One region of the Diaphorobacter oryzae DSM 22780 genome, then DNA from elsewhere that is predicted to be linked to it. Evidence: predicted binding sites of a transcription regulator. Region 1 holds the regulator's gene; each other region holds the start of a gene.
What was found. The regulator FNR, encoded in region 1, switches genes on or off when oxygen is low (the NO sensors DNR and NnrR bind a similar motif). The targets are predictions, from matches to a motif close to TTGATNNNNATCAA.
Positions count from the first base shown of each region.

Region 2: the regulator FNR is predicted to act here: its motif matches at 1,953-1,966, upstream of BP68_RS09730 (hemerythrin domain-containing protein).
Region 3: the regulator FNR is predicted to act here: its motif matches at 1,635-1,648, upstream of BP68_RS03150 (OmpW/AlkL family protein).

Region 1 covers NZ_JCANUL010000001.1:97,579-100,851, reverse strand. The annotation lists gene BP68_RS00510 (sulfite exporter TauE/SafE family protein) at 1-108, opposite strand, end outside; gene hemN (oxygen-independent coproporphyrinogen III oxidase) at 112-1,494, opposite strand; gene fnr (fumarate/nitrate reduction transcriptional regulator Fnr) at 1,666-2,409, shown strand; gene BP68_RS00495 (hypothetical protein) at 2,539-2,874, shown strand; gene BP68_RS00490 (hypothetical protein) at 3,082-3,273, opposite strand, start outside.
Region 2 covers NZ_JCANUL010000005.1:14,018-17,290, forward strand. The annotation lists gene BP68_RS09725 (ferredoxin reductase family protein) at 1-1,278, shown strand, start outside; gene BP68_RS09730 (hemerythrin domain-containing protein) at 1,367-1,882, opposite strand; gene BP68_RS09735 (hypothetical protein) at 2,046-2,624, opposite strand; gene BP68_RS09740 (CsbD family protein) at 2,695-2,910, opposite strand; gene BP68_RS09745 (ABC-type transport auxiliary lipoprotein family protein) at 3,163-3,273, opposite strand, start outside.
Region 3 covers NZ_JCANUL010000001.1:685,654-688,926, forward strand. The annotation lists gene thiE (thiamine phosphate synthase) at 1-857, shown strand, start outside; gene BP68_RS03150 (OmpW/AlkL family protein) at 944-1,561, opposite strand; gene BP68_RS03155 (DUF808 domain-containing protein) at 1,716-2,705, opposite strand; gene purL (phosphoribosylformylglycinamidine synthase) at 2,830-3,273, opposite strand, start outside.

The sequences.
Region 1 (3,273 bases):
CGCTCCCAGTCCCGTCAACGCACCACAGGGGGCAGCACACATGGCAAGGCAGTGCCCACCCCCCATCAAACCCATGAGGAAAGCCGTCGAAACCAGAGCCAGGAACATGCGTCAGATGATGCGCGAGAAACGCGCTCGATTGCGGTCGGCCTGCAAATACTTGTCGAACACCATCGCCACGCCACGCACGAAATACCACCCCATGGGCGTCACCTCTATGCCCTCGGGGTTGATTTTCACAAGCCCCTGCCCTGCCATCTCCTCGAGTTGCTGCAGCTCCGTCTCGAAATAGCGGCGAAAATCAATCAGCCAGGATTGCTCCAAGGGCTCGAACAACACCTCCCCCTGGCACATCAAGGCCATGATGACCGCGCGGCGCACCAGGTCGTCCCGCGTCAACGCCAGCCCCCGCGCCACCGGCAGATGCCCGTGGTTGATGGCATCGTAGTATTCGTCGAGCGTCTTGACGTTTTGGCTGTATGTGGCGCCCACACGACCAATGGCCGAGACGCCCAACCCGATCAAATCGCAATCGGGCTGGGTGCTGTACCCCTGGAAATTGCGGTGCAGCCGGCCCTGGCGCTTGGCCACGGCCAGTGCATCCTCCGGCAGCGCGAAGTGGTCCATGCCCACGTACACGTACCCGGCCTTCATGAACACATCGATGGAGCGCGCCAGCATCGACACCTTGGCCGATGCCATGGGCAACTCTGCCGATACGATGCGCCGCTGCGACTTGAAGCGCTCCGGCAGATGCGCATAGGCATAGAGTGCAATACGGTCCGGCCGCAGTTGGGTCACCTGCTCCAGCGTACGGTCAAAAGACTCCGGCGTCTGGCGCGGCAATCCGTAGATCAGGTCCACATTCACCGACTCAAAACCCAGCTTGCGCGCACTCTCCACGAGGGCGAAAACCTGCTCCGCAGGCTGCACGCGGTGGACCGCCTTCTGCACCTCGGGATCGAAATCCTGCACACCAAAGCTCAATCGGTTGAAGCCCAGTTCAGCCAGCAAGGCCAACCGCTGTTCATCCACGGTCCGAGGATCCACCTCGATCGAATACTCTCCTCCCGGAACCAGCACGAAACTGCGCTTTAGCATGCCCATCAGCTCACGCAGGCCATCGTCCGACAGGAAGGTGGGCGTCCCCCCGCCAAAGTGCAGCTGGCTGACATGCTGTCCCACGCCGCAATGGGCTGTGTGCAGATCAATCTCGCGGCTCAGATAGCGCAGATAGGCCTCAGCCCTCTCCGGGTGCTTGGTGATGATCTTGTTGCAGGCACAGTAGTAACATAGGGATTCGCAAAACGGGATGTGAACATACAGCGAAAGCGGCATCGCCTTCGCCACCGAGCCCACACGGCGTTGTTGAAGCGCCAGGATGTACTCCCTCTCGCCAAACGCCTCCACGAAACGGTCTGCCGTCGGGTAGGAGGTGTAGCGTGGCCCAGAGACGTCAAAGCGCCGCAAAAGCTCAGTTGTAATGACTGTCATGGCGGGGGTTCCTTGCATTTGCCATGCACTGTGCCGTAGAGTCACTCCAGCGTCCTTGACATTGATCAAGCGCTCACAAGGTCCGCATAGCGACAATTTGACCTTGGCTCAAAGTCTTTCAACGGCCTGCGATATTCCTGCCTCAATGGCTTTCAGAGGTAAGCTCGCGACATGAACAGGGTCCCCATGCACACCAACCTGCAATCCATCAAAGTTGCTTGCTCCAACTGCAATCTGCGCGAACTGTGCATGCCCTTGGGATTGGATGACCAGCAATTGAAACGCATCGATGAGATCGTGGCCGTGCGCCGCAAGGTCAAACGGGGCGGCACGTTGTTTCGCAACGGCGAGCCCTTTGCCTCCCTGTTTGCGATCCGCACCGGTTTTTTCAAGACCTGTGTTGCAACAGAAGACGGCCGCGATCAGGTCACCGGTTTCCAAATGGCCGGCGAGATCATCGGCCTCGACGGCATCGTGAGCGACCGGCATACCTGCGATGCCGTGGCGCTGGAGGATGCCGAGGTCTGCGTCATGCCGTTCGACCGTATCGAAGAACTATCGCGTGAGGTCACGGCACTGCAGCACCATGTCCACAAGATCATGAGCCGCGAAATCGTCCGCGAGCATGGCGTCATGCTTTTGCTGGGCAGCATGCGTGCCGAAGAGCGCCTGGCCGCCTTCCTGCTGAATCTGGTGCAGCGACTGCATGCTCGTGGATTTTCTCAGTCCGAACTGGTGCTGCGCATGACACGCGAGGAAATCGGCAGCTACCTGGGTCTCAAGCTCGAGACCGTGAGCCGCACCTTCTCCAAGTTCGTGGAGGAAGGAATCGTCGAGGTCAAACAGCGCCATGTGCGCATCGTGGACACCGACGCCCTCAAGCGCATCGTGAACAGCCAGCAGGCCTGCCACTAGACTGCGCCAGAGAATCCTCACAGTCCGCGTTGCAACTTGTTGCACGCTGCGACAAGTACACGCGCTTACCATCCTCTTGTGCCCGCTCGCCGTTAAAGCGGGTCAACAAGAGGGAAAGGACTGAGAGGAATGAAGACAGCTCTGGCTGTAGCCCTGGCATTGACGGCCGGGATGGCCTACGCAAATGACGAAGATAACCCCGACAAAGCGCTGCTGGCGGGGGTGGTGCGGCTCGCGGCCAGCATGAACGGACTGGCCCAGTCTTGCGGTCACATGAGTGCAAAGGACGTGGAGACCGCGCGGGCGAACCAACGTGCCGCCGCCATCAAGGATATGCAGGCCTCCCCCGCGGAATACGACCGCAGCTACGCCCAATTTTCCGGTGAATTTAAGACACGCTGGGCCAGCATGAGCAAGCCACAGCAAAAGCAGGCTTGCGACCAGATGAAGGCACAGGGACGCTGAGGCCATTTTCCAGCCTGCCAAGCCCACCGCCGGTGGGCTTTTTTAAGGCCTCAAGCCGTCCACTTCTGCCCCCATGAGCCTGATGCCACGCACCAAAGTCCTACGGCATCTTGCCGGAGATTCACAAAAGCACCGGGACAAAGGCGACTCAGACCGGCGGTAGCAAGTGCAGAAACCGATGGGGCATGCATCTAGCGAGGAAAAACCTCAGCGCCACCCCAGCACAATGTGCCCCCGGTCTTTCATGCATTGTTCAACATAGCGCTCGTACACGCGATCGGCTTTGTTCCAGCCGGCGCCCACTTTGACTGCTGCGCCGACCAAACCTCCGACGCCGCCGGCAAGCGTTCCTCGCAACAGGTCGCCAGAGTTCTTGATCAAGCCGGAAGTGGCGGCCTC
Region 2 (3,273 bases), on a different contig from region 1:
TGGCTGCTGGCCGAGGCGCCGGCGCTGGGCGCGGCCCGGGGGTTTTTCGACTGGCGCCACCTGCTGGTGCAGTACTCGGGCGTGCTGGCCATGGGCGCCATGTCGGCCGCCATGCTGCTGGCGGTGCGCCCCGCCTGGCTGGAGTCCCGCCTGCACGGGCTCGACAAGATGTACCGTCTGCACAAATGGCTGGGCATCGCCGGCCTGGTGCTGGCCATCGCCCACTGGCTCTGTGCCCAGGGGCCCAAGTGGCTGGTGCGGGCGGGGCTGCTGGAGCGGCCCGCGCGCGGGCCGCGCGCCGAGGAGACGCAGGAGGTCCTGCGCCTGCTGCGCAGCCTGCGCGGCCTGGCCGAGGACCTGGGCGAGCAGGCCTTCTACGCGGCCGTGGTCCTGATCGCCCTGGCGCTGATACGGCGCTTCCCCTACCGCCATTTCTTTCGCACCCACCGCTGGCTGGCGCTGGTCTATCTGGTGCTGGTGTTCCACTCCGTGGTCCTGGCCAGCTTCCCCTACTGGGGCCAGCCCCTGGGCTGGGCGATGGGCCTGCTGCTGGCCGCCGGCACCGTGGCCGCCGGCATCAGCCTGCTGCGGCGCATCGGCGTGCGGCGCAAGGCGGTGGGCGAGATCGTGGAGGTGGGCTTCCTTGAGGGCGTGCAGGTCAATGCCGTCGCCATCCAGCTCAAGGACCAGTGGGCCGGCCACGAGGCCGGACAGTTCGCCTTCGTGACCTTCGACGAGCGCGAGGGCCCGCACCCGTTCACCATTTCCTCGGCCTGGGAGGGCGACGGCCGGCTGCTGTTCCTCATCAAGGCCCTGGGCGACTACACGCGCACCCTTCGGCACGCGCTGCGGCCGGGCGACCCCGTCACGGTGGAGGGGCCCTACGGGCGCTTCCGGTTCGAGGGCAGCGCGCAGCGGCAGATCTGGATCGGCGCGGGCATCGGCGTGACGCCCTTCGTGGCGCGCATGAAGGCGCTGGCAGCCCAGCCCGACGGCCGCAGCGTGGACCTGTTCCACTCCACGGCCCAGGTGGACGAGCGGGCCCTGGACCTGCTGCGCGCCGATGCCGCGGCCGCCGGCGTGCGCCTGCACCTGATCCTGTCGGAGCGCGACGGCCGCCTGACGGGCGAGCGCCTGCGGGCCGCCGTGCCCGACTGGGCGCAGGCCGATGTGTGGTTCTGCGGCCCCACCGCCTTCGGCGACGCCATGCGCCAGGACCTTACGGCGCACGGGCTGCCGGCCGAACGCTTCCACCAGGAGCTGTTCCAGATGCGCTGAGGCGAGCGCACCCGCTTGAGATATTAAAACAATAGCTGCTTGCGCTTACCCTGATTGGCCAGAGGCCTGATTTCTTCTAAATCCGCGCTCAGGCCGCCACGGCCGCGGGCGTGCCCGCTGTGGCCTCGTCATCGCCCGAGGCGCAGGCGCCGCCGCAGCCGTGGATGAGGTCGGCCGGCAGCGCGTCGGGCGCCTGCACCGTGCCGGTGGCGGGGTCGAAGCCCACGCGCCGCAGGTGCAGCGCCAGGGCCGCATCCATGCTCTGCGTGTGCTGCGGGAACCAGACGGCCAGCTCGGCCGCCATGCCGCGCAGCACGCCCAGCTCACCCTGCGCGGCGCGCTCCGCGCCCTCGCGCATGACCTGCAGCACCACCTTGTGCTGCAGGCTGTGGCAGTTGCCCGAGGCGAAGCGCGTGGACTGCATCCAGCGGTCTTCCTGGCCGAAATGCGCCTCGGTGTGCTGCACCAGTGCCTGCCAGGCGGCGATGAGCCGCGCGTCGTCCGCGCGCTCCACGGCCTGCAGCAGTTCCACGAATTCCTGGTGCGTGTCGTCCATCAGCGGCAAGTCGAGCGCCAGCCCCTCAGACCATTGCAGTGCAGCCATATGCAGTCCTTCCTTCCTGTGCAGCGTGTATGAAGCCGCGCGAGCTTAAGAAAGCGGCCGCACTGGTGCATTGACGCACGTCAGGACATGGCGGCACCACGGGCTGCACAACCCAAAAGCCCCGCCATGGGCGGGGCTCGGAGACAGCGTGTCCCGGCGGGGATTACTGGGCGTAGGCGCGCTTGGCGTCGGCCACGCACTTGTCCTTGGCGTCACCGTTCATGGTGTCGCAGCGCTCCTTGGCCGCCTTGTAACGTGCCTCGCGCTGGGCTTCGGCGGCATCCTTCTGGGCATCGGCCACGTCAGCGCGCTTTTCGGCGGCCGAGTCGGCGGGCTTGGCCTGCTCACGCTGGACCTTGGCCTTTTCCTTGGCTGCCACATGGGCCGCCTTGGCATCCTTCACGCAGATGTCCTTGGCATCGCCCTTCTGGTCGTCGCACTTCTCCTTTGCCACTTCATAGTCGGCATCGGCGCGCGCCTCGTTCACCTTGTAGGTGGCCTTATCGCTGGGCTTGTACTGGGCCTCCAGCTCGGCCTTGGCCACCTTTTCCTTGCCCATGGCTTCCTTGATGCAGACATCCTTGGCATTGCCCTGCAGGGTGTCGCACTGGGCCTTGGCGGCCTTGTAGTCGGCGCCGATGCGGTCCTTGCCAGCGTTGTATTCCTCCTTGGTCATTGCCATGCCGGACGTAGCCATCAGGGCGGCGGCGGCCAGGGCCATCAGATTGCGTGCGTGATTCACGGGTTGTCCTCCAAATTCAGAACGGGTTGCTGGTGGTCTGCCCAAGCGCCGTGGCGCCTGGGCGGTCAGGTCAGTCGTAACGGAAACCGGGGTTGCGCTGTTCCCAGTTCTTGAGCTGCTCCTCGGCGGCTTCCCGGGCCAGGCCATGGCGCTCCTGCAGCTTGCCCAGCAACTGATCGCGCTTGCCGGCGATGACGTCGAGGTCGTCGTCGGTGAGCTTGCCCCACTGCTCCTTCAGCTTGCCCGTGAACTGTTTCCAGTTGCCCTTGATGCGGTCTTCGTTCATGAGTCACTCTCCTGTGCAGTTGTCAAAGGATCGCCTGGCGAACTCCCGCTGCGGCGGTGGCGTTGCGTCAGGCGATGAACGAACTGTAGGCAGCCCCCCGGCGGCGGCGCGTCGGTGTGCAGGAGCCAGCTGCGTCAGCCCAGGGCGATAGCGCCGTGTAGGCCAGCACCCCACCGGGCACGGCAGCACAGGCAAAAAAAAGAGACATGCCGGGGCATGTCTCTGTGCGTTGTGAGGGGGGCCCGCGCGCGCTCAGCGGCCCGTTTGCTCGACCCAGGCGGCCAGCTCGTCGGCCGCCTGCGCGGCGGCCTCGGCCAGGGCCTTGGCGCCGCCGGGGGCATCGGGCGTGGCGGCCGGGCGCCG
Region 3 (3,273 bases), 590 kb from region 1:
CGGACTTCCCCGCCCAACCCGCGCCCGCGGCGGCAGTGGATGAGCCGGTCTACCGCGCCGCCCTGGCCGCGTGCAGCGCCCTGGGCTTCATCGCCCACGATGCGGACTGCCTGGCCCGCGCCTGGGCCGCGCAGACGCGGCGCCTGGGGCGTTTCGACGCCGCCCGCTGGCCCGACGAGCCGGCCGACTTCGGCCTACAGCCGCTTCCCCATGCACAACCCTTCGCCCCCTGCCCCCAGGCACTGGGCCTGTACGCCGTGCTGCCCGACGCCGCCTGGGTAGGCCGCATGGCGCGCGCCGGCGTGCCCACGGTGCAGCTGCGCTACAAATCCACCGACGAGGCCGCCATCGCGCACGAGGTGCGCGCCGCCGTGCAGGCCATGCAGGGCACCGATGCGCTGCTGTTCATCAACGACCACTGGCGCGCGGCTATTGCCGCGGGCGCCTACGGCGTGCACCTGGGCCAGGAGGATCTGGACGCCCTGCAGCCCGACGAGCTGCGCGCCATCCGCGAGGCCGGTCTGCGCCTGGGCGTCAGCACCCACGGCTACGCCGAGATGGTGCGCGCCGATGCCGCCAGCCCCAGCTACATCGCCATGGGCGCGGTGTTTCCCACCACGCTGAAGAAAATGGCCACCGTGCCACAGGGCGTGGCGCGGCTTGACGCCTATGCGCGGCTGATGCGCGGCTACCCGCAGGTGGCGATTGGCGGCATAGGCCTGTCGCAGTTTGCGCAGGTGCTGGCGACGGGCGTGGGCTCCATCGCCGTGGTGCGCGCGCTGGTCAATGCTGACCAGCCCGAGGCCGCCGCCACGGAGCTGATGGCCGCCATGAGGGCCGGTGGGCTCCACTCCTGACCGGGCGCGGCCAAAAAGCAAAAAAGGGCCGGCGCCTTGCGCGCCGGCCCACCCCACCATGAAGAAACCGTATTGCCGGGCCCGGCTTAGAAGCGCCAGCCCAGGCCCACGCCCGCGAGCACGGGGTTGACCTTGAACGTGCCGACCTTGGCACCGGCGGAGAGCACGTCGGTCTTGATGAAGACCTTCTTGACGTCGAAGTTCAGGTACAGGTTCTTGGACAGGGGGATGTCCACACCCACCTGCAGCGCGCCGCCCCAACTGTTCTTGTCGATGGAGGGGCTCAGGGCCGCGTCCACGGCGGGCGCGAAGCGCACGTTGGAGAAGCGCGTGTAGTTCACGCCGGCACCCACGTAGGGCTTGAAGCCGCTGAAGTTGGTGAAGTGGTACTGGGCCAGCAGCGTGGGCGGCAGGTGCTTGAGCGAACCGATCTTGCCCAGGCCGTTGGCGCGCAGGTCATGCTTTTGCGGATAGGTCAGGACCAGCTCAGCGGCGATGTTGGGCGTGAAGAAGTAGGAAACATCGACCTCGGGGATGACCTTGTCGTTGATCGACAACCCCAGGCCCGTGCTGTCCTTGTTGGCGCTGTCCAGGTTCACGGCGCGAGCGCGCACCAGCCAGGAACCTTCTTCAGCCTGCTGCGCGAATGCAGCACCGGAGGTCATTGCACACAGAGCGGCCAGGGCCAGCAGATTCTTTTTCATGTTGACTCGATACGTCGGTTGAACGGGGACGACCCCCGTGCATGTATTAAGCCTACGAATCGTCAGGTCAATATTGCCGCAGATCAAACCTTATCCGCCTCTGTCCATCGGTGTTGTCCCGAAGCATCACACCGTCATCTTCTTGGAACACGGCTCAATGGGACGCGGAACCGCCGCGCAGGCGCCCCACCAGCATCCATGCCGCCAGCACGGCGGCGCCGGCCGCCAGCCCCACCACCGCGTTGAGCGCGTTGGTGGCGACCGCCGCCCACAGGCCGGCCAGGGGCCAGCCCGCCATGGCCGCGCCCACGCCTTCGATTGCGTGGTGCAGCACCGGCACGCCGTGCACCAGGATGCCGCCGCCCACGAGGAACATGGCGGCCGTGCCCACCACCGACAGCTTCTTCATGAGCCAGGGCGCCGCCGCCACGATGCCGCGCCCCAGCGCCTGCGCGGCGCGGCTCGCCTTGCCGCTGAGCCACAGGCCCAGGTCGTCGAGCTTGACGATGCCCGCCACCAGGCCGTAGACGCCCACCGTCATGAGCGCGGCGATGCCCACGAGCACGGCGACCTGCTGCACGAACGGCGCGCCCGCCACCGCACCCAGCGTGATGGCGATGATCTCGGCCGACAGGATGAAGTCGGTGCGCACCGCGCCCTTGATCTTGTCCTTTTCCAGGGCCGCCAGGTCCACGCTCGGATCGGCGTTGGCCTGGGCATGGCGCGCATGGTCCGCCGCGTCCTCCTCGGGCGAGTGCAGGAACTTGTGCGCCAGCTTCTCGCAGCCCTCGAAGCACAGGAACGCGCCCCCCACCATGAGCAGCGGCGTCACCGCCCAGGGCGCGAACGCGCTGATGAGCAGCGCCGCGGGCACCAGGATGGCCTTGTTCACCACCGAGCCCTTGGCCACGGCCCACACCACGGGAATCTCGCGTTCGGCCCGCACGCCCGTGACCTGCTGCGCGTTGAGCGCCAGGTCGTCACCCAGCACCCCGGCCGTCTTCTGCGCCGCCACCTTGGTCATGACCGATACGTCGTCGGCCATGGCCGCGCTCTTCTTGGCGGCCACCTTGGTCATGAGGGCCACGTCGTCCAGGATGGTGGCAATGTCGTCGAGCAGGGTCAGAAGGCTGGCGCCGGCCATGAATCACTCCGTGAATGGTGGTCGCGCATTATGAATAAAAAAAGCTCCCAGCGCTTGTCTGTCAAGCGCTGGGAGCTATGTTTTTCATAGCCGGGAGGAGCCCCTCCCGGCCGGTCCAGGCAGTTCAGCCCAACCACTTGCGCGCGTTGCGCCACACACGCGCCCAGGGGCTGAGCGCGTCCCGGCCGCCGGTCGCGGCCAGGTCGGTCCAGCTCATCTGGATGTTGCGGAACACGCGTTCGGGGTGCGGCATCATGGCCGTAAAGCGGCCGTCCGCCGTGGTCACGGCCGTCAGCCCGCCAGCGCTGCCGTTGGGGTTGAACGGGTACTGCTCGGTGGCCTGGCCGTGGTTGTCCACGTAGCGCATGGCGGCGATCGCCCGGTCCGCGTTGCCGCGGTACTGGAAGTTGGCATAGCCCTCGCCGTGCGCCACGGCGATGGGCAGCCGGCTGCCGGCCATGCCCTGCAGGAACAGGCTGGGCGATTCCAGCACCTCCACCATGGACAGGCGCGCCTCGAAGCGGTGGCTCTGGTTGGTGGTGAAACGCGGCCAGTCCTGCGCACCGGG